Regions from separate parts of the Pantoea sp. X-Soil-OKNW-713 genome, predicted to be linked through region 3. Evidence: predicted binding sites of a transcription regulator. Region 3 holds the regulator's gene; each other region holds the start of a gene.
What was found. The regulator PurR, encoded in region 3, represses purine synthesis genes. The targets are predictions, from matches to a motif close to CANGCAAACGTTTGCNTG.

Region 1 (9,917 bases), 850 kb from region 3:
ATACGTTGCAACAATGCCGGTTGCTGTGCCGCCAGCGGTGCGCTTGCCAGCCGACTCAGCGACTGCTGCAACGCCTGCTGGGTTTGTTGTAGCCGCGCCGATTCGCTTTGATACTCCAGTGCCCCCACCACCTGCGACAAACGCACTGCCGCCGTTGCCACATTGGCGGTATCGCGTGCCAGTGCCAGACTGCCGTTCATATCCGCCAGGGTTTGCGCCTGGGCTTGTTCCTGAATGTGACCGGCGTGGCGAAATCCGCTAATAGCGACGAGGCCGACCGCCAGCGTGACGCACACCACCAGCAGGTTAAACAGCAGCAGGCGACCGCGTGCGCCCAGGCTCCGACTCATGTAGCACCCTCCAACCGGCCTCATTCAGCGCGAGTATAGAAGTCGGTCGGCGGTGAAATATGACAAATATAAATGGCGGCTGACATTTTCCATTTATCTGTCGCTGATTAACTCGCTGCACCCTTTGCCAGCAGGAGCGCAGCGATGACGGCCACACCGATTCTGGAAATGCGGGCAATCACCCGACGTTTTGGCAGCTTTTACGCGTTGCAAGGGGTGGACCTGACGGTCTGGCCCGGTGAAGTCCATGCGCTGATGGGGGAAAACGGCGCAGGTAAAAGCACCCTGATGAAGATCCTCGCCGGGGCTTATACCGCCAGCAGCGGGGAGATCCTGATTGATGGGCAGCCTTACGCCATTAAAGGTCCGAAAGAGGCGCTGGCGGCGGGCATCACTCTGATTTACCAGGAGATCAACCTGGCACCCAACCTGACGGTGGCGGAGAACATTTTCCTCGGCAGTGAAATCACTCGCGCCGGTTTAGTCAAACGCCGTCAAATGGCGGAAGAGGCACAACAGGTGATTGACCGCCTGGGTGCGCAGTTCAGCGCCACTGACCTGGTAAGCCGACTGAGTATTGCTGAGCAGCAGCAGGTGGAGATTGCCCGCGCGCTGCATCGCAAAAGTCGCATTCTGGTGATGGATGAACCGACCGCTGCACTCTCCAATCGCGAAACCGAGCAACTGTTTGCGCTGATCAAACGTCTGCGCAGTGAAGGCATGGCGATCATCTATATCAGCCATCGTATGGCGGAAGTGTATGAGCTTTCCGACCGGGTCAGCGTGCTGCGCGATGGTCAATACGTTGGCAGCCTGACGCGTGACCAGCTGAACGCCAGCGAGCTGGTGCGCATGATGGTCGGGCGGCCTCTCAGCGATCTGTTTAATAAAGATCGATCCATTCCGTTCGGCGCCATTCGTCTCGCCGTGAATCACCTTGGCGATGGAAAAAAGGTTTATCCCAGTAGTCTGGCGGTGCGGGCCGGGGAGATTGTCGGTCTTGCCGGACTGGTGGGTGCCGGGCGCAGCGAGCTGGCGCAGCTGATTTTTGGGGTGCACAAACCGAGCAGCGGGGAAATCTGGATCGATGGCGAACAGGTAAAAATTCATTCACCGCGTGAAGCCATCGCCCACGGTATCGGTTTTCTTACCGAGAACCGGAAAGAGCAGGGCTTGTTTCTCGAACTGGCGGCGCAGGAAAACATTGTGATGGCGACGCTGGAACGCGATGCCAGTTACGGTCTGCTTAATCGCCGCAAAGGGCAGAAGATTGCCAGCGAAGCGATCCAGACCCTCAACATCCGTGTCCCCCATGCGCAGGTCCGTGCCGGTGGCCTCTCCGGCGGCAACCAGCAGAAGCTACTGGTGTCGCGCTGGGTGGCGATCGCACCGCGCATCCTGATCCTCGATGAACCGACGCGCGGTGTTGACGTCGGTGCCAAGAGTGAGATCTATCGCATGATGAGCCAACTGGCGCAGCAGGGCGTGGCGATTCTGATGATCTCCAGCGAGCTGCCGGAAGTGGTGGGGATGAGCGACCGGGTTTACGTAATGCGTGCAGGCACCATTGCCGGTGAATTAAGCGCGAACGAGATCAGCCAGGAAAACATTATGACGCTGGCCACCGGCGCACAGCCGGCCCATGTGTGAGGAGACGAGGATGACCAGTGAAACCACCCGAATGAAAAACCCCACGCTGAAACGGGCGCTGATGGCGGATCTGTTGCAGACCGTTGGCATCCTGCCGATTTTGATTCTGATTGTCGCGGTGTTTGGCTTTGTTGCACCGAACTTCTTTACCGAGGCCAACCTGCTGAACATTACCCGTCAGGCGTCGATCAACATCGTGCTGGCGGCGGGGATGACCTTTGTGATTCTGACCGGTGGCATTGATTTGTCGGTGGGGTCGATGCTCGGTACTACCGCGGTGGTGGCAATGGTGGTGTCGCTCGATCCGGCCTTCGCCAGCCTGACCATTCCGGCGGCGCTCGGGGCAGGGCTGATCATGGGGCTGTTCAATGGCTTGCTGGTGGCGTGGGCGGGACTGCCGCCGTTTATCGTCACCCTCGGTACTTATACCGCGCTGCGCGGTGCGGCCTACCTGCTGGCCGACGGCACCACGGTGATCAACTCCGACATCAACTTTGAGTGGATCGGCAACGGCTACATCGGGCCGATTCCCTGGCTGATTGTCATCGCCTTTGCGGTGATTGCGCTGTGCTGGTTCATCCTGCGCCGTACCACGCTGGGGGTTCATATCTATGCGGTGGGCGGCAACATGCAGGCCGCCCGGCTGACCGGTATCAAGGTTGGTGCGGTGCTGGTGTTTGTCTACGCGGTGAGCGGCCTGCTGTCCGGCTTGGGCGGCCTGATGAGCGCCTCGCGTCTCTACAGCGCCAACGGCAACCTCGGTGTCGGCTATGAGCTGGATGCCATCGCTGCGGTGATCCTCGGCGGCACCAGCTTCGTCGGCGGCATCGGCACCATTACCGGCACGCTGATTGGTGCGCTGATTATCGCCACCCTGAATAACGGTATGACGCTGATGGGGGTGTCGTACTTCTGGCAACTGGTGATTAAAGGCGCGGTGATCATTATCGCCGTGCTGATCGATAAATATCGCACCCGGCATCATGTGGGGTAGGTGCGGTCTGTAACCCTCACCCCGGCCCTCTCCCATAAGGGAGAGGGGGATGTGCCATATGCTCGATCGGTTCCCTCTCCCGCTTGCGGGAGAGGGTTAGGGTGAGGGTGAGGGCAAGGGCAGCAACAATACAAAACCAAAAAAAGCAGGAGAACATCGACTATGCGTTTTAATCCGATCCTTACCGGACTGCTGGCGGCCACGCTTCTCAGTGCGCCGCTGGTCCAGGCCAAAGAGTTAAAAGCCATTGGTGTTACCGTCGGCGATCTCGCCAACCCGTTCTTCGTGCAGATCACCAAAGGGGCGGCCCTGGAAGCGCGCAAGCTGGCCGGTGACGACGTGAAGGTGACGCTGGTCTCCAGCGGCTACGATCTTGGTCAGCAGGTGGCGCAGATTGATAACTTTATCGCCGCTAAAGTGGACATGATCATCCTCAACGCCGCCGACTCCAAAGGGATTGCCCCGGCGGTGAAACGCGCGCGCGATGCCGGTATCGTGGTGGTGGCGGTGGACGTGGCCGCCGAAGGGGCCGATGCCACCATCACCTCCGATAACACCCAGGCCGGGGCGATGGCCTGTAAATACATCTCCGACCGCCTGAAAAACAAAGGCAACGTGGTGATCATCAACGGACCGCCGGTTTCCGCCGTGCAGAACCGTGTCGAAGGTTGCGAGGCGGAGTTCAAAACCCATCCTGATATCAAGATTCTGTCATCGAACCAAAACGCCAAAGGCAGCCGTGAAGGCGGTCTGGAAGTGATGACCGGCCTGCTGTCAGCTAACCCGAAAATTGATGCGGTGTTCGCGATTAATGATCCTACCGCCATCGGCGCGGATCTGGCCGCCAAACAGGCGCAACGCAGTGAATTCTTTATTGTCGGCGTCGATGGTAGCCCGGACGGTGAAGAGGCGCTGAAGCGCAAAGGTTCGCTGTTTGTCGCTACACCGGCACAAGATCCGCAGGTGATGGCAGCCAAAGCCGTGGAGATTGGCTACGACATCCTGCAAGGCAAGTCAGCGCCGGACAAACCGGTGCTGATCCCGGTGACGATGATCGATCGTAACAACGTCGGCAGCTACAAAGGCTGGACGGTGAAATAACCGACCTGGGCGGCGTAATGTTGTTCAGTTAAGGCTCGCGCCGCCCCAACTTCCCACTGACCGGAGACGCAGTGATGCAACGTTCGGAAGTGAATGCCATTCTACAACTGACCCGCGAATTCTTTATGCGCCAGGATGTCCACCTGCCGAGCTGGGCCGATTACGGTCTTAGCCAGTGGCGTGCGCTGGATAAATCTGTCGCCGATGAACTGCTGGCCCTGCATCTGGGCTGGGATGTCACCAGCTTTGGTGCCGAGGATTTTTTTCAGACCGGGTTAACCCTGTTCACCCTGCGCAACGGCTCACGCGGCGGTAAGCCGTGGAGCAAACCCTATGCGGAAAAAATCATGCATGTGCGCGAAGGGCAGGTGACGCCGATGCATTATCACCCGCAAAAGATGGAAGACATTATCAACCGTGGCGGCGGTAACCTGATTGTCACGCTGCACAACCGTGACGGCCAGCAACTGGCTAACACGCCGGTTAACGTCACCCTTGATGGCCTACGCCAGACCCATGCCGCCGGTTCGCAACTGCGTCTGTCGCCGGGCGAAAGCGTCACCCTTGTCCCCGGCATCTGGCACAGCTTCTGGGGCGAAGAGGGCTACGGCGATGTGCTGGTAGGGGAAGTCTCCATGCCGAACGACGACGAGCACGACAATGTCTTTCTCACCCCGCTGGCACGCTTCAACCCGATTGATGAGGATGAAGATCCGCGCTGGTTGCTGTGTAACGAATATGCCCGCTGGCTGGCCTGAAGGAGCATTCTATGGCACTGATTTCACTGGCGCAGGGTTTGGCTCATGCGCAACAAAATGGTTATGCGCTGGGCGCGTTTAACGTGCTCGATACCCACTTTCTGCGTGCGCTGTTTCACGCGGCGGAACAGCAACGTTCGCCGTTTATCATCAACATTGCCGAGGTGCACTTTAAGTATGTCAGCCTCGATCATCTGATTGCTGCCATTCGTACCGAAGCGGCGCTGCACGATATTCCGGTGGTACTCAACCTCGATCACGGCCTGCACTTCGACGCGGTGATGCAGGCCATCCGCCTGGGTTTTACCTCGGTGATGTTTGATGGCTCGACCCTCAGTTATGACGAGAACGTGCGCCAGACTCAGGAGGTGGTGAAAATCTGTCACGCGCTTGGCGTATCGGTGGAAGCGGAACTTGGCGCGGTGGGGGGCGATGAAGGTGGCGCGTTGTTTGGCGAGGCCGACAGCGATAAATTCACCGATCCACAACTGGCAGCCGAGTTTGTGCGCAGCACCGGCATTGATTGTCTGGCTGTGGCAATCGGCAATGCGCACGGTAAGTACAAAGGCGAGCCGAAACTCGATTTCGACCGGCTGGCGGCGATCCGTGATGCGGCACGCGTGCCGTTGGTGTTGCATGGCGGTTCCGGTATCAGCGATGCCGATTTCCGCCATGCCATCAGCCTGGGTATCCACAAAATCAACTTCTATACCGGCATGTCGCAGGCGGCACTGGGAGCGATCGAGAACCAGATTGCCCAGCGAGAGGCGCGTTATGACGCCTTTGCCGAGCTGCTGATGGCCGTGGAGCGTGATATCAGCAACGTGGTGGCTCAGCAGATGCGGGTGTTCGGCAGCGCCGGGAGGGCCTGAGATGACAATACGCAGCGGCATCCTGGCAGCGGGCAGCATGTTGGTGGATCATGTACAGCGCATCAGTCACTGGCCGGAACAAGGCTGGCTGGCTGAGATCCACCACAGTGAAAAATGCAGTGGCGGGGCCGCGCTTAACGTGTTGTTCACCCTGGCGCGTATGCAGATTGATTTGCCGCTGGCCGGGGTGGGGATGATCGGCGAGGACAGCGACGGTGATTTTATCGTGCAGTTGCTGGACCAGCATCAGGTTGATCGCCGCCTGGTACAGCGCACCCGTAGCGTGAACACCGCCATGACCCAGGTGATGACCACACCGGATGGTCAGCGTACGTTTTTTCATGCCCGCGGGGCCAATGCACAGCTCGATTTACCGCATTTTGCCGCTATCCATACCTCCCATCGCATCTTCCACCTCGGTTATCTGTTGCTGCTGGATTGTCTTGATTTACCGGATGAACACTGGGGAACGCGCGGTGCCCATCTGCTGGCGCAAATGCAGCAGCGCGGCTATCTGACCTCGCTCGATCTGGTGTCGCGCGTCGGGGAGTACCAGGCGCTGGTGGTGCCCGCACTGCGCTGGCTCGATTATCTGGTGATTAACGAACTGGAGGCGCAATCCCTGACCGGCGTCAGGCTGCGCAGCGCGACGGGGATCGCACCGCCTGACGCCTTTGCGGCGGCGGCGACCTGGCTGGTGCAGCAGGGCGTCCGGCGACGCGTGGTGATCCATGCGCCAGAAGGGGCATGGGGCCAGGAGGTCAACGGTGAAGGGCGCTGGCAACCGGCGTGGCAACTGACGCCAGAAGAGATTGTTGGCAGCGTCGGGGCCGGGGATGCCTTTTGTGCCGGCGTGTTATACGCCAGTCATCAGGGCTGGCCAATGACCGAGACGCTGAAGCTGGCGCATACCTGCGCCTGTTTTAATCTGCACGCGGCGAATGCGCTGGACGGCACCCGGCCACTGGCCGAGATGCAGCGCTGGATGGATCAGGCGATTTGTGTGACATGCACGGCAGAGGCCGGGCGCATCACATCCGCAGAGAAAACATAACCCAGACCACGGATGGTGCGGATCAGGCTCGGCTGATGCGGGTTCATCTCAATCTTGCGGCGCAACCGCATGATCAGCACGTCAATGGTACGGTCGAACACATCAAGCGTTTCACTGTGGGTCAGCTCCAGCAACTGGTCGCGCGTCAGTACTTTGCGGGCATGACACACCAGGGCGCGCAGCAACGCATATTCACCCTGGGTTAACGTCACCGTCTCACGCTGGGGGTTAAACAGTTGGCAGCGTGTTTCATCCAGTCGCCAGCCGTTAAACTGCCAACCCTCGTCCTGGGTGCTGACGGGTTGCGCCAGCCGACCACAACGGCGTAATGCTGCACGCGCCCGCGCAACAACCACACGGGGATTAAACGGTTTGGCGATATAATCGTCAGCGCCCATCTCCAGACCCACCACCATATCCGCTTCTGATCCCATGCCCGTTAGCATGATCACCAGCAGCTCAGGTCGTTGGCGCTGCATTTGCTGAAGCACCAGCAGACCATTGGTGTCCGGCAGCATCATATCCAGCATCACCAGCGAGATTTCCGGGTGTTTATCCAGCAACGTCAGCGCATCTTTTCCCTGATGGCAGCTGAATACGGTAAAAACATGTTCACTCAATACATCGTGCAGCAGTTCGCATACCGCGCGATCGTCATCCACTACCAGAATTGCGGGCTTCATTACGGGCCTCTTTTGTTATGGAAGGGTTAACGAGAGTGTATACCGACCACTTTTGCCTGCTTAATCAGGCAACAGAAACGTGAGCGGCATCGCCTGACAGAGTTTGAAAGCGTGCGTTACCGCAATCTTTTTTCGCTACCCGGTTGACGTGTGGGAAAACGATTGCGCGCGCATGGTGCAATGCACCATAATCGCGCCTCGTTCTGGTTCAGAATTGTCTGAGTCTAAGATACAGTCGTGAAGGTAAACGATTGCGTCCTGTTATGGCATAGCAATTGCTATGAGGACAGGGGGAAAGGAGTTTAGTAACAAGGCGGATTGATGGCCGAGCATGCAGCCGTCTGCCTTTTCCCGCAACAATAACGCGCATGCACACCCCATTGGCAAGAGAACGCACGTCAGTGACGTCTCCCCATCACGAGAGATGATGATGTTAGAAAAACTATTCAAGCTAAAAGCGCACAACACAACGGTCCGCACCGAAGTTATCGCGGGCATAACCACCTTCCTGGCTATGGCCTATATCCTGTTTGTTAACCCAAGCATTTTGGGTGCGACCGGTATGGATAAGGGCGCGGTTTTCGTGGCCACCTGTCTGGCGGCGGCAATCGGCTGCGTGCTGATGGGCCTGATTGCGAACTACCCGATTGCGCTGGCGCCGGGTATGGGCCTCAACGCCTTCTTTACTTACACCGTGGTGCTGCACATGGGCTACACCTGGCAAATCGCGCTGGGTGCGGTGTTCCTGTCAGCCTGTATCTTCTTTGCGTTGTCGGTGTTCAAAATCCGTGAATGGATTATCGCCAGTATTCCGCTGCCGTTGCGTGCCGGGATTGCTGCCGGTATCGGCCTGTTCCTGGCGCTGATTGCGCTGGAAGGCGCGGGTATCGTGGTGGATAACCCGGCGACCCTGGTGGGCCTGGGCGATCTGACCAAACCTGGCCCGCTGCTGGCGCTGTTGGGCTTCGTCATCATCGTGGTACTGGAAGCGCGTCGCGTGACCGGTGCGGTGCTGATCGGCATCCTGATCGTGACATTCCTGTCGATGGGTATTGGCCTGACGCCGTTTGGTGGCGTGTTCTCTGCACCGCCGTCTATCGCTCCGACCTTTATGCAACTGGACATCGCCGGTGCCTTTAACGTGGGCCTGGTGAGCGTGATTTTCGCCTTCCTGTTTGTCGACGTGTTCGACAACACCGGTACGCTGCTGGGTGTGACCAAGCGTGCGGGTCTGGCGGATGAGCAGGGCAACGTGCCGAAAATGGGCCGTGCGCTGATCGCCGACAGTGCGGCTGCGCTGTTTGGTTCTCTGCTGGGGACTTCAACCACCACCAGTTATGTTGAATCGGCAGCGGGCGTCAGCGCCGGTGGTCGTACCGGTCTGACCGCGATTGTCGTGGCTATTCTGTTCGTGCTGAGCCTGTTCTTCTCGCCGCTGGCGGGTAGCGTGCCGGTATTCGCCACTGCGCCTGCGCTGCTGTTCGTGGCGGTGCTGATGGCTTCTGGCCTGGCGGAGATTGACTGGAAAGACATCACCACGGCTGCGCCGGTGACGGTCACTGCGCTGACCATGCCGCTGACTTACTCGATTGCTAACGGTATCGCGTTTGGGTTTATTACCTGGACGGTGGTGAAGCTGTTGAGTGGCCGTACCAAAGAGGTGAATGCGGCGCTGATTATTATGTCTATCCTGTTTGTGATTAAGCTGGGTTGGTTGAGCGCGTAATTAACCTCACCCTGGTCCCTCACCCTAACCCTCTCCCGCAAGCGGGAGAGGGAACAGATCGAGCATATGGCACATCTCCCTCTCCCTTATGGGAGAGGGCCGGGGTGAGGGTCACAGACCGCACCTGCCCAGAAGGGTCACCAACCGCACCGGGTCCTACCTGAACGGCGGTTCATTGAAGGTGCGTAATTTGCGCGAATGCAACTTATCACCCTCCGCCCGCAGCAACTCCACCGCACAAATCCCAATCTGCAAATGCTCCGAAATCGCCCCTTCATAGAAGCGATTCGCCTGACCTGGCAGCTTGATCTCCCCGTGCAGCGGCTTATCTGAAACGCACAACAAAGTGCCATACGGCACACGGAAGCGATACCCTTGCGCTGCGATAGTCGCGCTCTCCATATCCACCGCCACAGCGCGACTCAGGTTAAAGCGCAACGCCGAAGCGGAGTAACGCAGCTCCCAGTTACGGTCATCGGTGGTCACCACGGTGCCGGTACGCAGGCGTTGTTTGACCTCTTCACCCGGCATACCGCTCACCGCTTTGGTGGCGTCGTACAACGCGCGCTGTACTTCGGCAATGCTGGGGATCGGGATATCCGGCGGCAATACGCTGTCCAGCACATGGTCGTCACGCAGATAGGCGTGGGCCAGCACATAGTCGCCGATGGTCTGGCTTTCGCGCAGGCCGCCGCAGTGACCAATCATCAACCACGCATGGGGACGCAC
Region 2 (9,917 bases), 1.2 Mb from region 3:
GACGCCAATATTGCCGGTGGTACGTTCATCAGCATGACGCGCGCCCAACTGGCTGAAGATCATAAAATCACGGCTATCCCACAACGGTACCAGCACATCACCGGCATAGTTGTATTTGGAAAAGTTTTTTTCCGAGGAGATAGAAACACGCGATGACCCACCAAATCCGTTGAGCCAGGATTCTGCCTGTTGGCCCGCCATCGCGTTGAGCTGGCTCTGACCGAACTGACGTGCATCGGTGGTTTTATCATTGATTTTGACATCGTCCTGCTGTGTATTGGCCTGAGCCATCACTGGCATCCCCAGAGTTGAAACAGACAGCTGCATGAAAATTGCAGTGTAGATAGCAGACAGTTTGAATCTTTTAAATTTCATTATGAAATAACCCAACAAAGTGAAGTCGATCTTAAATATTCAGCAAGGGGAGAAATAACCTCCCTTACTTGCTATTCCCGACGGAAATTCTCTATTCACTTTGCAAAAAACGGTAATGAGATTTTTCATAAATCTTCATGATAAGTATATTCTTAAATTTCATTTCCTGATTTCTTATTTCAAACTCCATGACAACTGAAAACTTAATCGAGCAGTCATAGAGGGAATCAGGAATATAACTTTCCATCACAGTAACCAGCCCGCATAGAATTACTGTCATGAGACTTAAAATCAGACAAGCATGGAAAACCACCTGACCTACTTCTTGATAATCTCCTAATAAAGAATGAGACCACCATCATGTTTTTATCATTTCCCATTCTGCATTGCTTAGGCGTTGAGCGCTCACTGTGACGGCATGATTGATTACTCAGCCACTAAACGCCTACAGGTCAGTGGTCTTGGTGATAGCTTGATGAAATTTAGAAGGGTGGTACATCGAAATATTTTTGCAGTAAGAAAGAAACAGGGCAACCGTCTGCACAGTTGCCCTCTTCATGTCACATGCTGTAATTATCTACTAACTACAACCTCACCATCAATTTACAGGATTAAAGGTAATACTGACCACACGATCTCCGGCACGAACACCATTAATTAATGGATAGATATTATAAACTAATGGGGTAGTTTCCTCTGGAACAAAGCTTTTCCGCATCAGAACCAAGCCATCTAACTCACCTTTCTCATTGGTTTTGCCCCTGGTACTTGGATCAATCTGTGTTTGATCATAACCATTGGCTTCTCCAATAGTGATACCCTCGATATTTTTAAGCAGGTTACCGTATTTATCTGACAGGACCATCACATAATGAGCACTTGTCGTTGAGCCACCCTGACCTGGTTTAAAGGTGCCTGGATTACTTCCCTTTTGCGTAATCATCGCACTTGACACATCAGCGACGTACTCAACTGTTTGGGTATTTGACGTCAATTCACCAACATGCGTCGTCACCTTAAAAGTACCCACTTGCCCGGTATTCAACATTATTCCATTGGCCACACCAAGCTCATTAGTTTTAACATTCGTCACAGAAAACGCAGTACCATTTTCCTCAGTGAACTTAACAGTAATGCCCACCATGGGTTTGCCATTCTGGTCAGTGACCTTCGCACCAAACATGCTGTTTTTGCCAGCAATATGTTGAACAGTGACGGTAGACAGTTCTACCTTGGTGGGTACTGCTACCTCATCTTGTTTGCCGGTCAACGTCAGACTTTGCTGTCCAAGAACGTTAGAACCATGGTAAAGCGTCAATGTCACTACACCAGGTTCAGTGCCTGCTGTCACATCCGCCACATAACGTCCCGTTTGACCATCTTCTTTAAATTGACTAACGGTCACACCTGCTTCGGCGCTTCTCAACATGCTTTGCATGTTGGCTTCCAGACGCAGGCTGCCTGCTTCATTGCTCACCGGCTTGCCATCTTTATCTTTCAGCTCAACAACAACCTCGGTTTTGCCGCTACCATCGGCTACCAGTTCACCACTGGTGAGGGTGACAGTGGTCTGTCCGGCATCCGGCTGTTGCGGCTGCTCCGGGGTTCCCGGTTCTTCCGGTTGCTGTGGCTCTTCAGGAATAGTCTGTTCCGCTTTCTCAACGGTGATTTGCACCTGAGCACGCGGAGAAGCCTTGCCTTTGCTGTCGTAAGCTACCGCACTCAGGGTATAGCTGTTGTTCGCGCCATCTTTATAGGCGGGTAACACCAACGCCGAATTAGCACCTGTACCGGTAATTTTACCGCCCGCCGCCACCAATGCGGCATCGTCCCAGACAATTTTGCCCAAGCCATGCTTCGCCCAGACGCTGACACCCAGCGGCTGTGAAGTGCCTTCAACACCTTTGATCGCGCTCGCCAGTGAGAAGGTAATCACGGTCTGCTCACGGTAATCCATCACAATCTCGTTATTACGTGACACCAGCTCATAGCGTGAACCCACCAGGCTGCGCTGATCGGCCACCGCTTCCGGCGACAGGTGCCAGTCAAGTGATTGACCGAAGTTCCAGTTCAGGTTCAGGCCAACGGTGGTGTCTCCGCCACTCTGCATGCTCTTACGATGACCCGCGTCAACAGTCACCAGCGGTACCGGTGTCCAGTTCACACCCATCGTCACGGCTGACGGGTTCTTTTGCAGGTTACTACGGCTCATCAACGCCACGTTGTCGCCATAGAATTGTTCGTATTTAACCTTACCTCCGAGCTGCGGATACATCGGCAGCCAGCTCGCCAATTCGATATCCCAGCCATTGGCCGGACGCTCATCATGATCCGCCAGCAATTTAGACTGATGCCAGCCGTTCAGTCCGTAGTAGCCGTTAGCAGCCAGACGCAGCGCTTCAGTCCAGATCTCAGCACCAAGACCAATACGACGGTTGTTACCGCTGAAATCGTTATCAAAGAAGACGTTATTACCCAGCATCCAGCCATCAACAAAATAGCGTGAACCGAAGCCAATATTACCGGTGGTACGTTCGTCAGCATGACGCGCGCCCAACTGGCTGAAGATCATAAAATCACGGCTGTCCCACAACGGTACCAGCACATCACCGGCATAGTTGTAGTTAGAGAAGTTCTTATCAGAAGAGATGGAAACCCGCGATGACCCACCAAAACCGTTGAGCCAGGATTCTGCCTGCTGGCCCGCCATCGAGTTGAGCTGGTTCTGACCGAAATGACGTGCATCGGTAGTTTTGTCATTTACTTTAACATCAGCCTGCTGTGCAGATTTATTCGCTTTTGTGTCCTGCTGGGTCGCTCTTTCCAGCGGTAAGGCTGCTGCTTTGCCAGCCGGTATCCAGATAGCCTGACCGGCAGAAGCCGCCAGGAAAGTGGCTTTATCGCTGAACGCAAACGAGTTGATTTCCCACAGATGATCGACAGATACCTTATTGCGTTTTGCTACGTCTGTGACACTCTCACCCGCTTTCAGCACCGTGGACTGTACCTTCATGTCCTGCTGCGTACTCGCTTGAGCAACAATGGGCATACCCAATGTCGAAACAGATAGCTGCATAAAAATTGCAGTATAAATAGCCGAGAGCTTAAATTTTTTAAATTGCATTAAGATTTACCCAGTGATTGAAAAACGCCTGAAAAATATCGCCCGAAATAAAAAACGCTGTTTTATTCCGAACTTTACCGCAGCGAATTTTCAATGCATTGAGAAAAAATCGTTAATGAGATTACGCGGAATAATTATGGATGAGAAAAATCGCCGCGAACAGGTTATTTTTCTCACCCATAAACACATCGACAAGTAAAATCTTAAAGATCACTCATCAACCACTTATGTTATTGATAATCATGAATACAAGGCATATCAGTCCTGATAATAAACTGAAAATAAAACCTATTCCCTTCTGAGTTATTAATAACATGAAAATGACATTTTAAATTAATGTATGATTTTTAATTAAAATAACCACTAAAAATCAATACCAGAAGAAAAGGAATAATCAGGAATTACTCATTCACCTATTAAGGCTTATCAGTTTTTTACTACTGAGATTAAGAATAAACAGTCGCAACAGGCGGCAATTAAACGCCCGGAAGAGAGGTGAGAAATGTTAGCAGTGAAATTATTTGCAGAATATGCCCGTTTTTAATCATCAATTAAAAACGGGCAATACAACTTAACCTTCGTTATGCAGTTCCAGACCTTCAACCTCAGTCTGACGAGCAATGGCTTTCGCATCGTCGTTACGCAGTGACTGGAGGTAGTCCAGATAACGTTGGTCAACGTCTTTGGTGACATAAACACCGTTAAACACCGAACACTCGAACTGTGCGATATCCGGGTTCTCTTCGCGAACCGCTTCAATCAAATCGTCCAAATCCTGGAAAATCAGCGCGTCAGCTTTGATCAGCTGGCGAATCTCTTCCACTTCACGACCGTGAGCGATAAGCTCAGTTGCGCTCGGCATGTCGATACCGTAGACGTTCGGGAAACGAATTTCCGGTGCGGCTGAAGCCAGATAGACACGCTTAGCACCCGCTTCACGCGCCATCTCGATAATCTGCTCGGAGGTGGTACCGCGCACGATGGAGTCATCCACCAGCAACACGTTTTTGTCACGGAACTCGGCACGGTTGGCGTTCAGCTTACGACGCACCGCGCTACGGCGCAGATGCTGCCCCGGCATAATAAAGGTACGGCCCACGTAACGGTTTTTCACAAAACCCTGGCGATACGGTTTGTCGAGAATACGGGCGATTTCCAACGCCACATCGGTTGAGGTTTCCGGAATCGGAATCACCACGTCGATGTCGAGATCTTCCCATTCACGAGCAATTTTCTCACCCAGCTTGGTGCCCATACGGACACGCGCGCTGTAAACCGAGATCTTATCAAGGAAGGAATCCGGACGCGCAAAGTAAACGTACTCGAACAAACACGGATTGCTTTTCGGGTTCTCAGCACACTGGCGGGTCGAGAGTTGGCCCTGCTCGGTGATGTACACTGCTTCGCCCGGCGCTACGTCACGAATAAATTCAAAGCCCAGCGTATCCAGCGCGACGCTCTCGGACGCGACCATATACTCGGTGCGACCATCAGCAATCACGCGTTTACCCAGTACCAACGGACGGATGCCGTTCGGGTCGCGGAAGGCCACCATACCGTGACCGATAATCATCGAAACCACCGCGTAAGCCCCGCGCACCTGCTGGTGCACCGCAGCCACTGCGGCAAAAATGTTGTCAGCTTCCAGCGGGTAATGCTGAAAACGGTCCAGCTCCTGCGCAAAAATGTTCAGCAGGATTTCGGAATCTGAGGTGGTGTTGACGTGACGGCGACCCACTTCGAACAGCTGTTTACGCAGCTCGTGTGCGTTAGTCAGGTTGCCGTTGTGCGCCAGTGTAATGCCGTAAGGGGAGTTCACATAGAAAGGCTGCGCTTCAGAGGCGCTGGAGCTGCCTGCTGTCGGGTAGCGTACATGACCAATCCCGATGTTGCCCTGCAAACGCTGCATGTGGCGTGCTTCGAAGACATCGCTCACCAGCCCGTTGGCTTTGCGCAGACGAAAGCAGTTCAGCGCATCGATGGTACAAATGCCGGCGGCATCCTGCCCGCGGTGCTGTAGCACCGTTAACGCGTCATAGATCGACTGGTTTACTGGCATAAAACCGGTGATACCAACAATACCGCACATGTTGTCATTTCCTCATTAGCCGCACTCCCGATGGCGTCACCGGGGTAAAAAACTGGACGTGCTTTTCAGATAGTCGAAGAACCACCTGATGATGTAACTGAACTGGGGAATGAGTTGGGACTGCTGCCAGTCCGGGCTTTTCGAGAAGCCGGTGAATGTATCGAGGAAGAAGAGAATAGCGGCAACGATCAGCACGCCACGCAACGCCCCGAAACAGACCCCCAACACCCTGTCGGTTCCCGACAGACCGGTCTTTTCAACCAGCGTGCCGATCACATAGTTCACGATGGCACCCACAATCAGGGTGGCAACGAAGAGCACCGCGATAGCGATACCGTTGCGAACCAGTTCGTCGTCAAAACCTGTAAACCAGACTGCAAGGTAGGCGTAGTAGTGACTGGCGACAAAAAACGCGCATCCCCAGGTAACGAGAGATAAGGCTTCCCGGACAAACCCACGAACCAGGCTGACCAGGGCCGAAAAACCAACTACCGCAATAATGACGTAATCAATCCAGATCATGAACTCTTCCAGCGCCAGCGCGATTGCACCCCTGCATCCAGTTCGGGGCGCATTCTAACAGAAAAAGAAAACGTTTGCGTAGGGTTTTCCGGTTCTGCATCCATAAAAAGGGCGATGAAAAAAACTTTCCTCGCCCTGAGACAATTCAGTGCTGTAATCCACTGAAATATAGTAATTTTTTAGCCAACATCACGGTGAACACTCCGTGCTATGCCGCGCCTTTTTCAGCCATCGGCGCGGCTTATCAACGGTTTAGCGCGTGCTGTAGGGTTTCACCACTCCACCGAGTCCGGAGAGGTTTTTCAGTTCACCCAGTGCGGCTTGCATCTTCGCTTTTGAGGCATCAGGCCCGACGTAGATGCGGGTAATTTGCCCCTGAACCGGCGTGGATGGCACGGTAAATGCGCGATATCCCGACAGACGCAACTGCGCGACGATCTCATTCACTTTAGCCGCGTTTTTCAACGCACCGAGCTGGACCACATAAGCCTGGCCCGCCGGGGCTTCCGCTTCGCTCTGCTTCGGCGTTTCAACCGGTTTAGCGGTTTCTACTGGCTTCGGCTGCTCGACCGGCTTCGGTTCAACCGGTTTTGGTTTCGGTTGCTCGACCGGTTTCGGTTTCGCAGTCTGCACCGGCGCACTCTGGTGCACTGGCGGAGGTGTCACTACCGTGGGTTCGTTGTTCTCCACTGGCTGCGCGCTGCCAGACTCGACCGGGGTGGTGGTTTTACCACTGGCTTCGCTTTGCGCCGCACCTGCGCCTTCCGGCGGCTGGGCTGGCAGCGACTGCGTCACCGGGGGCACCATCTCACTGTCCTGCTGATCATCCGGTTTTGGCACCAGCGGAATTGCAGCGAATTCCTCTTTGTAGTGCTTTTTCTTGCCATCCAGCAGGCCTGGTAACACGATGACGCCAACCGCCACCAGGATTACCGTGCCCACTAAACGGTTCTGAAACTTACTTGCCACTGCCGTTCTCCGCTGCCATCGATTCCATTACCTGTGCTACGGTGTGGAAAGAACCACACACCAGAATCACATCCTCGGGCCGGGCCTGCTGACGCGCAGCCTGCCATGCTGAGTCTACGGTCGCAAATGCCTCACCGCTTGCCAGGTGAGCAATCAACTGTTCCGCCGTCGCACCACGCGGGCCGTCAAGCGGTGCGCAGTACCAGCTATCCACCTGTGGTGCCAGCGCCGCCAGCGTCCCGGCGATATCTTTATCATGCAGCATCCCGACCACCGCATGAACCTTACCGGTACGCGGCAATTCAGCCAGACGTGAAGCCAGATAATAAGCGGCATGGGGATTATGCGCCACATCGAGGATCACACGCGGCGAGGTGCTTACCGTCTGAAAACGGCCAGGTAAAATCGCCAGCGGCAGATGCTGGCGAATGATCGCTTCGCTTACCGATAAACCCGAGGCGCGCAACGCAATAAGCGCGGTGGCGGCATTGGGAAGCGGCACCTGTGGCAGGGGAAGATCGCGCAATTCTCCCTGCGCATCCTGCAAACTCCAGCTCTCGCCCTGCTGCTGCCATTGCCAGTCACGGTTACGCTGCAACAACAGCGCGCCCTTCTCTGCCGCAACCTCGGCAATGGTGTGCGGCATATCGGGCTCACCCACCACTGCGGGTTTCCCACCACGAAACACGCCTGCTTTCTCGCGGCCAATGCTTTCGCGGTCCGGTCCCAACCAGTCGGTATGATCCAGTGCGATGCTGGTGATAACGGCGACATCCGCATCAACGATATTGGTGGCATCCAGCCGCCCACCGAGACCGACTTCAAGGATCACCACATCAAGCCCGGCAGCACGAAACAGATTGAGTGCCGATAAGGTGCCGAATTCGAAGTAGGTCAGGGAAATATCGCCACGTCCAGCTTCAATCTCGGCAAAGCTGGCGCTGTGCAACGCGTCATCCAGCTCCGCGCCCTGGACGCGCACCCGCTCGGTGTAGCGCACCAGATGCGGTGAGCTGTAGACGCCCACGCGGTATCCCGCCGCCATCAACAGGGTTTCCAGCGTACGGCAGGTGGTGCCTTTGCCGTTAGTCCCGGCAACGGTGAAAACAAATGGCGCGGGTTTGAGCAGGCCAAGACGTGAAGCGACGCGTTGAATACGATCCAGCCCCAGTTCAATGGGCTGAGAATGCAGGTGTTCAAGATAATGAAGCCACGTAGCTAAAGGCGACGTGGCTTGGGGAAGGTGAAGAGTGTCCATGTGTCCCGTTAACTAACTTTATACGGTGCATTGGTGAAAAGGCGCATTTCTGCGCCTTTCCGTTGCCTGTCAGGCCTCGTTGCTCTCCGGCTCAGCCGCAATCGGCTGATCACCATCCTGCAGCGGCGCTGGCAGGTTCATCATTTTCGCCAGCAGGCTGGCCAGCTTAAAGCGCATCTCCGGACGACGGATGATCATATCGATCGCGCCTTTTTCGATCAGGAATTCACTGCGCTGGAAGCCCGGCGGCAGTTTTTCACGTACGGTTTGTTCGATAACACGCGGACCGGCAAAACCGATTAACGCTTTCGGTTCCGCCACGTTGAGATCGCCCAGCATCGCGAAGCTGGCAGAAACGCCACCCATGGTCGGGTCAGTCAGTACCGAGATATACGGCAGACCGCGTTCCTGCATTTTCGCCAATGCGGCACTGGTTTTCGCCATCTGCATCAGCGACATCAGCGCTTCCTGCATACGCGCACCGCCACTGGCGGAGAAGCAGATCAGCGGGCAATTATCTTCCAGCGCCTGCTCAACCGCACGCACAAAACGCGCACCAACCACTGAACCCATTGAGCCGCCCATAAAGGAGAACTCAAACGCAGCAGCCACGATCGGCATACCGTGCAGTTGGCCTTTCATGACGATCAGAGCGTCTTTCTCGTCGGTCTCTTTCTGCGCCGCCGCCAGACGATCTTTGTACTTCTTCGAGTCACGGAACTTCAACAGATCCTTGGGTTCCAGCTCGCTACCTAATTCTACCAGCGTTCCTTCATCCAGCAGGCTATGCAGGCGCTCACGGGCGTGCATGCGCATGTGATGGTCGCACTTCGGGCAGACCTCAAGATTACGCTCCAGCTCGGCGCGATACAGCACCTGGCCACAGCTGTCGCACTTGGTCCAGACCCCTTCCGGGATGTTGGCGCGGCGCGTCGGCGTAATATTGCTTTTGTTAAGTATGCGTTCAATCCAGCTCATTGATGACCTTTCTGTTTAAAACCGACCTGGTCCAGTCTTCTCATTGCTGCTGAAATCACCTTCAGCAGGCCGTAAATGTCGCTCATTAAACCACAACCGCTTCTCGCTGTGGATAAAAATCTGGTTTTGGGCTTACTGGGATTTCTGCTGACGTGCCTGACGACGATGACGCCAGACTTCAATCACGCCTGGCAGGATCGACACCACGATAATCGCGACGATCAGCAGTTTCAGGTTCTCCTGCACCACCGGCAAATCACCAAACAGGTAACCGGCGTAAGAGAACAACAACACCCACAGCAGCGCACCCGCAACGTTAAAGAGCGCGAAGTGACGATAGGACATGTGTCCCATCCCTGCCACAAAGGGGGCAAAGGTTCGCACGATTGGTACAAAGCGCGCAAGTATTATGGTTTTACCACCGTGGCGCTCGTAGAACGCATGGGTCTTATCCAGATAGCTGCGGCGGAAAATCTTTGAATTGGGATTGCTGAACAGCTTCTCGCCAAACAGACGACCAATGGTGTAGTTAACGGCATCACCGAGAATGGCCGCAATCACCATCAGGGCGACCATCATGTGCACATTAAGGTCATTACTCG
Region 3 (9,917 bases):
TCTCCCCACTGAAAGTGGGTGCGATTACCGTACCTAACCGCGTTTTCATGGCCCCGCTGACGCGTCTGCGTAGCATTGAGCCAGGCGACATTCCGACTCCGCTCATGGCTGAGTATTATCAGCAACGCGCCAGCGCGGGTCTGATTATCACCGAAGCAACGCAAATTTCTTTCCAGGCGAAAGGTTATGCAGGTGCGCCGGGGCTGCATACGCAGCAGCAAATCGCCGCGTGGAAAGCAATTAACGAAGCCATTCATGGCGCAGGAGGTCACAGTGCCGTGCAGCTATGGCACACCGGCCGCATCTCTCATCATAGTGTGCAGCCAAACGGTCTGGCACCCGTCGCTCCTTCCGCCCTGGCCGCCGGTACGCGTACGTCGTTACGCCACGCTGATGGCAGCGTCTATCGTGAAGATACCTCGCTGCCGCGCGAGCTGAGCGTGGCAGAGATTAAGCAGATTGTGGCTGATTTTGGTCAGGCAGCGGCCAATGCGCGCGAAGCCGATTTTGATCTGCTGGAATTGCACTCTGCGCATGGTTATTTGATGCACCAGTTCCTCGCCCCTGATTCCAACCAACGTACTGATGAATACGGCGGTTCGATTGCGAAGCGTGGTCGGTTCGCGCTGGAAGTGGTTGATGCGGCTATTGCCAACTGGTCAGCCGACCGTATTGGTATCCGCATTTCGCCGATTGGTGCCTTCCAGAACCTGGAAAACGGTCCGGATGAAGAAGCCGCCGCGCTGTGGTACATCTCCGAACTGGGTAAACGCAAGCTGGCGTATCTGCATCTGTCAGAACCGGACTGGGCTGGCGGTCAACCCTACAGTGATGCTTTCCGCGAGAAAGTTCGTGCCCTGTTCCCTGGGGTGATCATTGGTGCCGGTGCCTATAGCGTTGAAAAAGCAGATGACCTGATTCAGCGTGGTCTGATCGATGCCGTCGCGTTTGGCCGCGATTTTATCGCCAACCCGGACCTGGTTGCGCGCCTGCAACACGATGCGCCGCTTAACCCACAACGCCCGGAAAGTTTCTACGGCGGTGGTGCGGAAGGCTATACCGACTACCCTACTCTGTAAAATCTCCCCGCTGCCGCCCCAATGTGCGGCAGCGCTGTTTTTTCGTAGCGTTAACTCGCTATACTTAGCTTTTGTGCTTTTTAAAAGAGGATGTTATGCGTTTACTTCACACTATGTTACGCGTTGGCGATCTGGAACGTTCAATCGAGTTTTATACCCAGGTGCTGGGTATGCGTCTGCTGCGCAAGAGCGAGAACACGGAATACAAATACACGCTGGCGTTTGTCGGTTACACCGAAGAGAGCGAAGGTGCGGTGATTGAACTGACCTACAACTGGGGCGTAGATAGCTATGACCTTGGTAACGCCTACGGTCATATTGCGCTGGGTGTTGATGATGTTGCTGCCACCTGTGACCAAATCCGTCATGCCGGTGGCAAAGTGACGCGTGAAGCCGGTCCGGTTAAAGGCGGCACCACGGTTATTGCGTTTGTTGAAGATCCCGATGGTTATAAAATCGAGCTGATCGAAAACAAACATGCCGGACACGGCATCGGCAACTAACCTGTTGCCGGGTCAGCCTGTACTTTTACCGGCTGACCCACCTCTCCTGCTGCACCCTCCCGCGATTTTTGCCATAATGCGCGCTGCCCCATTTATTGCTATGAGATCCTGATGTCTGAATCGAACGCCTTAAACGCTCTCCATCAACGCTTTCGCGGCTTTTATCCCGTGGTGATCGACGTCGAAACTGCCGGTTTTAATGCCAAAACCGATGCCCTGTTAGAAATTGCCGCCACCACTCTGAAGATGGATGATGACGGCTGGCTGCATTGTGATGAGACGCTTCATTTCAACGTTGAACCTTTTGAAGGCGCGATTCTTAACCCGGAAGCACTGGCATTTACCGGGATTGATCCCAGCAACCCGTTGCGTGGTGCAGTGAGCGAGTATGATGCGCTGCATGCCATTTTTAAGATGGTGCGCAAAGGGATGAAAGACAGTCATTGTAATCGTGCGATTATCGTGGCGCACAATGCCACCTTTGATCACAACTTCCTGATGGCTGCTGCGGAACGCGTGAGTCTGAAGCGTAATCCATTCCATCCGTTTGCCACTTTCGACACCGCGGCATTAAGTGGATTGGTATTGGGTCAGACGGTGCTGGCAAAAGCCTGTAAAGCGGCAGGGATGGATTTTGATAGCACCCAGGCGCATTCCGCCCTGTACGATACCGAACAAACCGCCATCCTGTTTTGCGAGTTGGTGAACCGTTGGAAACGTCTGGGGGGCTGGCCACTGGCGTTCAGTGATGAACTGTCGGAAGAAGACTCCGCCGAGTGACCAAAAGAAAGGCCGACGACTGTCGGCCTTAACGCTTATTCTGCTTCTTTATACTTCTCAGCAGTTTCTTTAATCAGCGGCTGAAGTTCACCACGCTGGAACATCTCGACGATGATGTCGCAACCACCGACCAGCTCGCCATCAACCCACAACTGTGGGAAAGTCGGCCAGTTGGCATATTTTGGCAACTCGGCACGAATATCCGGGTTTTGCAGGATATCAACATACGCGAAGCGCTCACCACAGGCAGACAGAGCCTGTACCGCTTGTGCAGAGAAACCGCAGCTTGGCAGTTTCGGCGAACCTTTCATGTACAGCAGGATCGGGTTTTCTGCGATCTGGCGCTGGATTTTCTCAACAGTACTCATTTTTGCCTTCCTTAATTCCTCACTTCGTGTTTGTTTATTGTAGCGATTTCACCCCCGCACTAAAACGGGATTTTGCGGTTCAGGCACATCAATCGCCATGTTTGTTAAGTTCCGGTGCCATAAATAACATTTTCATATCATGAATAAGCATGAACCGATTAATAATTAGCAATATATCTGCTGGGTTAACCAGCTGAAATCGCTCATTTTTGCCCCATATCAACTCTGCTAACACATTAATAGAAAAATGCCTTACCTTTTAGAAAAAAACTGGATTAGAATCATCTCGGTGCTGATCGTTGATCAGATTTTTCTAACATAGCTGCGGGCTGTTTCTTCAGACTGCTTAACCTGTACCGGACTATGCGTTTACTCATTACGCTTTTTATGCTGGCTTTCGCCCAACTGTTTTTTAATGTGGCTTCTGCGTCACCGCATGCGCCCATCAATGCCAGTTTGCATAACGCTGAGAAAAAAAGTGCGCGCGAAGATGAGCGTCGCAAGCGACGTCCGGTAAAAACCAGCACCAAAAAATCCCGTCTTGCTACCAGTGTTCAGAAGCTAAAGCTGAAAAAACAGCCGAAAATGGAAACGGCGCTGCATAAAACCCGCAGCAAGAAAGCCCTGCTGAAATCACCGTCAAAAAAATATGGTCACCAACGTCTGGCGAAGAGAAGCGCGAAGCAGGACGATGACCGCGATTTGACCACCATCAAGATGAGCAATTCTCACCGTCAGCGCTATCAGAAAGCACGCGAAACCGCGATGAACAAGCTGATGGGGCAGATTGGTAAACCATACCAATGGGGTGGCACTTCACCGCATACCGGTTTCGATTGCAGCGGTCTGGTGTGGTACGCCTATAAAGACCTGGTTAAATATAAATTCCCGCGCACCGCCAACGAAATGTATCACCTGCGGGATGCGGCACCGATTAAGCGCGATATGCTGGAGAAAGGGGATTTGGTGTTCTTCCGCATCAATAATCGCGGCACTGCCGATCATGTGGGTGTTTATCTTGGCAATGGCAAATTTATCCAGTCGCCTCGTACCGGTAAAGATATTCAAATCAGTGCATTGGGTGAGGATTACTGGCTGAAACACTACGTCGGGGCACGCCGTATGATGACCCCCAAAACCATCCGCTAAAAAAACGCCCGATACCCGATAAAACAACAAGCCGGACCCTGATTTTCAGGTCCGGCTTTTTTATTAATGAAGGATCGCGGTGAAGCTGAACACGATAATCATTAGTAGCGCGCCCACAGTGGTAAACAGCGCCAGTTTCAGGTCTGTACTCATCACAACTCCTTAGTCACAATAAATGAAGGGTTATCGTAATTTTCTCACAGCCTCCGGCAAAAATCTCGTCTTATCCGCGCCAGCTTGCTAGAATCGCCGCCTTTCGTTGCGCAACAGATTTTGCGCACGCTGTGTTTGCGGCAAGTTAAAGTGTTATTGACCAGGTGTTAATGTCTTTTTCTTCGCCATTCGCCCCGAAAATCGGGGCGCAAAACCATTAGCAGACGCAAACGTTTAACAATATACTTATCAGTTAGTTGCGATAAGCCCGGGAGTACCATTTTCATGGCAACAATTAAAGATGTGGCGAAACGCGCCGGTGTCTCCACCACCACGGTTTCGCATGTCATCAACAAGACGCGTTTTGTCGCGGAAGAGACGCGTAACGCCGTATGGGAAGCGATCAAAGAGCTGCATTACTCGCCCAGCGCCGTGGCGCGCAGCCTGAAAGTCAACCACACCAAAACGCTGGGGTTGCTGGCCACCTCCAGTGAAGCCCCCTATTTCGCCGAGATTATCGAGGCGGTGGAAAACCACTGTTTCGATCGCGGCTACACGCTGATCCTGGGCAATGCGCATAACGACCTGCAAAAACAGCGCGCATATCTGTCGATGATGGCGCAGAAGCGTGTCGATGGCCTGTTGGTGATGTGTTCTGAATACCCCGACGACCTGCTGACCATGCTGGAAGAGAACCGTAATATCCCGATGGTGGTGATGGACTGGGGCGCATCGCGTGGCGATTTTACCGATACGGTGCAGGACAATGCGTTTCAGGGCGGCTATCTCGCCGGGCGTTACCTGATTGAACGCGGTCATCGCGACATTGGTGCCATCCCCGGACAAATGGAGCGCAACACCGGCGGTGGCCGCCATGCCGGTTTCATGCAGGCGCTGAATGAGGCAGGCATCACCGTGCGGCCCGAGTGGATTGTGCAGGGCGATTTTGAACCGGAATCCGGTTATCAGGCGATGCAGCAGATCCTCAATCAGAAGCAACGCCCGACTGCCGTGTTCTGCGGTGGCGATATCATGGCGATGGGCGCGATCTGTGCTGCGGATGAAATGGGCCTGCGGGTCCCGCAGGATATCTCCGTGATCGGCTATGACAACGTGCGCAACGCGCGTTATTTCACGCCGGCGCTGACCACTGTTCATCAACCTAAAGCTCAGTTAGGCGAAAAAGCGTTGGAAATGCTGCTGGATCGTATCACCAGCAAACGTGAAGAACCGCAAACCATTGAAGTTCAACCAACGCTGATTGAACGCCGTTCAGTCGCTGACGGCCCGTTCCGCGACTACCGCCGCTAAGTTTCCGTTTCGCTCAACCATTCATGGTTGAGCGTTTCGGCATCGCCGAGATAACTCAGCAACCAACCCAGAGCCGGCGAATTACGTTGTTCCGACCAACTGACACAGCATGGGCTATCCGGGAACGGCGTGGGTAACGGTAACTCGGTTAATGCTCCGCTATCCAGCAATGGCCGGGCTAAATGGCCCGGCACCATCCCTACGCAGAGTCCCGCCAGCAGGCAGTCGACGCCGGTTTCCCATTCCGGCACCACCAGACGGCGTTGATTATCCAACGTCCAGGTCATGCGCCGCGGCAACGCCCGCGAAGTGTCTTCCAGCACCAGAGAAGGCCAGGCCCGCAACGTCTCGTCATCCAACAAGGTACTTTTTGCCAACGGATGATCGGGGCTGACTACACAGCGCCAGTTTAACGCGCCCATATCCTGAAAGGCGAAACGCCCACCGACCGGAATCGCCTGAGTGGCCCCAATCGCTACGTCGACCCGCCCATCGGCCAGTGCATCCCAGACACCATTAAACACTTCATAACTGATAATCAACTCCATGTCGGGAAAGTGGCGGTAGAAATCCTTCACCAGTTGTCGGGTGCGATGAGGTTTAACGATGCAATCCACCGCGATACTCAGCTGACCACGCCAGCCATTTGCCAACTGCTGGCACTGCCGCCGCGTCGCCAGCATTTTTTTGATAACACTTCGCCCTTCCCGGACAAAATGCTCCCCGGCCGCCGTCAGCACCACTTCCCGATGCTGACGTTCGAACAACGGCACCGCCAACCAGGTTTCGAGCTGCCGTACCGTGTAGCTGATGGCAGAAGGCACCCGATGTAACTCTTGTGCTGCCGCACTAAAACTACCGCTGCGGGCCACCGCATCTACCACTTCAAGCGCATATTCAGACCACATATTTTTGCCTGCAAATTTTTTGATAGCACCGCGCAAATATTAGCGTTTCACAAAACCTGGCGCACGCTTTTACACTCCTCCGCGTTTACCTGTCTAAAGAGAATTACCATGTTGTCATCAAAAGGATTTCTGCCTTATCTTGCTTTACTCAGCATGCTGGGCTTTCTTGCTACGGATATGTACCTGCCGGCATTCGGTGCCATGCAGCAGGATTTTGCTACCGCCCCCGGTACCATCAGCGCCAGTCTGAGTCTGTTCCTTGGTGGTTTTGCCTGTGCGCAGGTCTTCTGGGGACCGCTGTCGGATCGCTTCGGACGTAAACCGGTTCTGCTGGCGGGATTAGCGATTTTTGCCCTGGGTTGTCTGGGCATGTTGTGGGTGACCGACGTCCGTTTGATGCTGGCGCTGCGCTTTGTGCAGGCGCTGGGTGTTTGCGCTGCCGCCGTTAGCTGGCAGGCGCTGGTGGTGGATCGTTATCCGCAAAACCAGGCCAACAAAGTTTTTGCAACCATTATGCCGCTGGTCGCCTTGTCTCCGGCGCTCGCCCCGTTACTCGGTGCCTGGCTGATGGGCCATTTTCACTGGCGTAGTATCTTTCTGCTGCTGACACTGATAACCCTGGTGTTGCTTATCGGCACCCTGCGTCTGGCGAATCCCGTACGATCCGACACCACGCGAGCGCCGCAGCCTGGCTGGCTGACGCTGCTGGCATCGCGTACTTATAGCGGCAACGTATTGATCTACTCTGCCTGTTCCGCCAGCTTTTTTGCCTGGTTGACCGGCTCACCCTTTATCCTCGCCGATGCCGGTTTATCACCGGCAGATATTGGCCTGAGTTATGTGCCGCAAACTATCGCCTTCCTGATCGGTGGATTTGGCTGCCGCGCGCTGCTGAATCGTTTTCAGGGGAAACAACTACTGCCGTGGTTACTGATGATCTACAGCCTGAGCATTCTTAGCCTGTTTGCGGTTGCGCAGCTTTCCACCCCCGCGCTGTGGGCATTGCTGTTGCCGTTCTGTGGTATGGCGCTGGCAAATGGTGCTATCTATCCGATTGTGGTCGCCAGTGCCCTGCTGCCCTTCCCCCAGGCAACAGGCAAAGCCGCTTCATTGCAAAATTTGCTACAACTCGGATTATGTTTTGTCGCCAGCCTGGTCGTTTCCGCTGGATTACAACAAGCGCTGCATAGCACCAGCCTCGTGATGCTCGCTACCGTTGCACTCGCCTGGGCCGGTTTCGGTTGGCAACGTACAGCAAACGCACAAAGTGATGTTGCTCACAACTCCTTAGCCTGCGAAGATAATCACTGACGCAACAACTTTAGTTAGCATCCTAACGATAAGTCGTTGAATATTGACCCACGTAAGCATATACTGCGTGGGTCAGCAATTCTGTAACAAATCAATAACATAAATGTATTACTATTAAGCGACTCTGTCGCTGGGATGGCGTCTGCACGATATTCTCGCCTGTGTTGTGCCAGACATTTCTATTCAGATTCATACCTCTGTAAAACGTCGGATATCTGGCGCACGGATTTTCCGTGAGTTCTCTCACAAGCCTGGAGAAATTGACTATTCTTTTCTCAGGTTGAAATCGGAAAGGTGATGGAGAAGCTATGAGTTCATCGTGTATAGAAGAAGTGAGCCTTGAAGAAAACCACTGGTTTCGTATCGCCCATGAATTACTGGAACGGGCTGATATTGCCATTAATGGCACTCGCCCCTGGGATATTCAGGTTAAGCATCCGGATTTTTTTAAACGGGTCCTGCAAGAAGGTTCATTGGGCTTAGGTGAAAGCTATATGGACGGTTGGTGGGACTGTGAAAATCTCGACATGTTTTTCCACCGCGTACTGAAGCACCACCTGGATCAACAATTACCGCATCATTTTAAAGACACGTTGCGTATCGCAGCCGCGCGTCTGACCAATTTACAATCGAAAAAACGCGCCTGGATTGTCGGTAAAGAGCATTACGATCTTGGAAACGACCTGTTTTCTCTGATGCTTGACCCCTTTATGCAGTACTCCTGTGGTTACTGGAAAGAGGCCGAGACGCTGGAACAGGCGCAACAAGACAAACTCGATATGATTTGCCGCAAGCTGCAACTGAAACCCGGCATGACATTGCTTGATATTGGTTGTGGTTGGGGTGGACTGGCAGAGTTTGCCGCACGCAATTATGGCGTGAAAGTGCATGGTGTCACCATTTCGGCAGAGCAACAGAAGATGGCACAGGAGCGTTGTGCCGGTCTGGACGTCACCATTCTGTTGCAGGATTATCGCGACCTGAATCTGCAAGTTGACCGTATCGTTTCGGTCGGCATGTTCGAACATGTCGGTCCCAAAAATTACGCGACCTATTTTGAGGTGGCCGACCGTAATTTGAAGCCGGACGGTATTTTCCTGCTGCATACCATTGGTGCGATTAAAACCGATATGAATGTTGACCCCTGGATCGACAAATATATCTTCCCGAATGGTTGCCTGCCCTCCGTACGCCAGATTGCTAATGCCAGTGAGTCACATTTTGTGATGGAAGACTGGCACAATTTCGGCGCGGATTATGACACCACGCTAATGGCCTGGCATGCGCGTTTTTTTGACGCCTGGCCGCAGCTGGCAGAAAAATACGGTGATCGTTTTAAACGCATGTTCAGCTATTATCTCAATGCCTGCGCCGGTGCATTCCGCGCGCGTGATATCCAGCTGTGGCAAGTGGTTTTCAGCCGTGGAGCTGAGGGCGGCCTGCGCGTCGCGCGTTAACCTCCCGTTTGTAGCGGCGTGATTTATCACGCGCTTTTAATACCGCGCGATAAATCGCGCCGCTACGAATGCCAGGTTATTCGCTCTCGTCAGACTGCTGCTGCGCCAGAGCGGCTGCTTCACGTTGTGCCAACACGCGCTCAACGGTTTCGACAATGGCCTGGGTATGCGGATCAATCTCGATATTCACCTTGTGACCTAACTTCTTCGCGCCAAGCGTGGTGCGCTCCAGCGTTTCCGGGATCAGGTGTACACAGAATTTACTCCTGGTCACATCACCCACCGTCAGGCTGATACCATCAATACCGACAAACCCTTTATGCAGAATATATTTCATCTGCGATGGGTCCTGTAATTTAAACCACACCTCACGGTTGTTTTCTGACTGAATAATTTTGCAGATTTCTGCGGTGGTCATAATATGGCCGGACATTAAATGACCGCCAATTTCGTCACTGAATTTTGCAGCGCGCTCAATATTCACCACATCACCCACCTGCAATTCGCCCAGGTTGGTAATCCGTAAGGTTTCTTTGATTAAGTCAAAGCTGACCTGGTCACCGTCAATCGCTGTCACCGTCAGGCAGCAGCCGTTATTCGCCACTGATGCGCCCAGTGCCAGCCCCGGCAATAACTCTTCCGGCAGTTTCACGACATGGGTGCGAAACAACTCTTTTTCTTCGATTGCAACAATCTCTGCCGTACCTTGTACAATTCCAGTAAACATAATCTCAGCCTCTGCGAAGTTTGCGCTAGTTTATCACAGCTGCCCCGTTCGGGTTTAATTTGGCGGTGCGTGAAATTTACACAATCGTTTTAACAAAATGCGAACAAAGTTTGGCTAAGCGTCAACAGACCGGTAGACTAGGCCGCGCATTCTTTGGGGATTTCTCCCCGT

Region 1: AC6I8R_RS12840 (NCS2 family permease) is a predicted target of PurR. The motif match lies at 7,703-7,720, and genes of this name have one in related genera.
Region 2: cvpA (colicin V production protein) is a predicted target of PurR. The motif match lies at 6,174-6,191, and genes of this name have one in related genera.

Annotation. Positions count from the first base shown of each region.
Region 1 covers NZ_AP035995.1:2,715,365-2,725,281, reverse strand. Annotated here, with positions in the region: gene AC6I8R_RS12880 (ATP-binding protein) at 1-350, opposite strand, end outside; gene AC6I8R_RS12875 (sugar ABC transporter ATP-binding protein) at 495-2,000, shown strand; gene AC6I8R_RS12870 (ABC transporter permease subunit) at 2,011-2,994, shown strand; gene AC6I8R_RS12865 (ABC transporter substrate-binding protein) at 3,157-4,095, shown strand; gene AC6I8R_RS12860 (D-lyxose/D-mannose isomerase) at 4,170-4,853, shown strand; gene AC6I8R_RS12855 (ketose 1,6-bisphosphate aldolase) at 4,865-5,725, shown strand; gene AC6I8R_RS12850 (carbohydrate kinase family protein) at 5,727-6,779, shown strand; gene AC6I8R_RS12845 (response regulator) at 6,716-7,462, opposite strand; gene AC6I8R_RS12840 (NCS2 family permease) at 7,890-9,188, shown strand; gene AC6I8R_RS12835 (AMP nucleosidase) at 9,345-9,917, opposite strand, start outside.
Region 2 covers NZ_AP035995.1:3,096,908-3,106,824, forward strand. Annotated here, with positions in the region: gene AC6I8R_RS14475 (inverse autotransporter beta domain-containing protein) at 1-327, opposite strand, end outside; gene AC6I8R_RS14480 (inverse autotransporter beta domain-containing protein) at 974-3,388, opposite strand; gene AC6I8R_RS14485 (hypothetical protein) at 3,513-3,698, shown strand; gene purF (amidophosphoribosyltransferase) at 4,071-5,588, opposite strand; gene cvpA (colicin V production protein) at 5,625-6,110, opposite strand; gene dedD (cell division protein DedD) at 6,363-7,079, opposite strand; gene folC (bifunctional tetrahydrofolate synthase/dihydrofolate synthase) at 7,069-8,337, opposite strand; gene accD (acetyl-CoA carboxylase, carboxyltransferase subunit beta) at 8,407-9,315, opposite strand; gene AC6I8R_RS14515 (DedA family protein) at 9,448-9,917, opposite strand, start outside.
Region 3 covers NZ_AP035995.1:1,865,360-1,875,276, reverse strand. Annotated here, with positions in the region: gene AC6I8R_RS08685 (alkene reductase) at 1-1,079, shown strand, start outside; gene gloA (lactoylglutathione lyase) at 1,175-1,582, shown strand; gene rnt (ribonuclease T) at 1,694-2,362, shown strand; gene AC6I8R_RS08670 (Grx4 family monothiol glutaredoxin) at 2,398-2,730, opposite strand; gene AC6I8R_RS08665 (C40 family peptidase) at 3,094-3,879, shown strand; gene cydH (cytochrome bd-I oxidase subunit CydH) at 3,943-4,032, opposite strand; gene purR (HTH-type transcriptional repressor PurR) at 4,318-5,343, shown strand; gene punR (DNA-binding transcriptional activator PunR) at 5,340-6,251, opposite strand; gene punC (purine nucleoside transporter PunC) at 6,360-7,562, shown strand; gene cfa (cyclopropane fatty acyl phospholipid synthase) at 7,871-9,019, shown strand; gene AC6I8R_RS08635 (riboflavin synthase subunit alpha) at 9,096-9,746, opposite strand.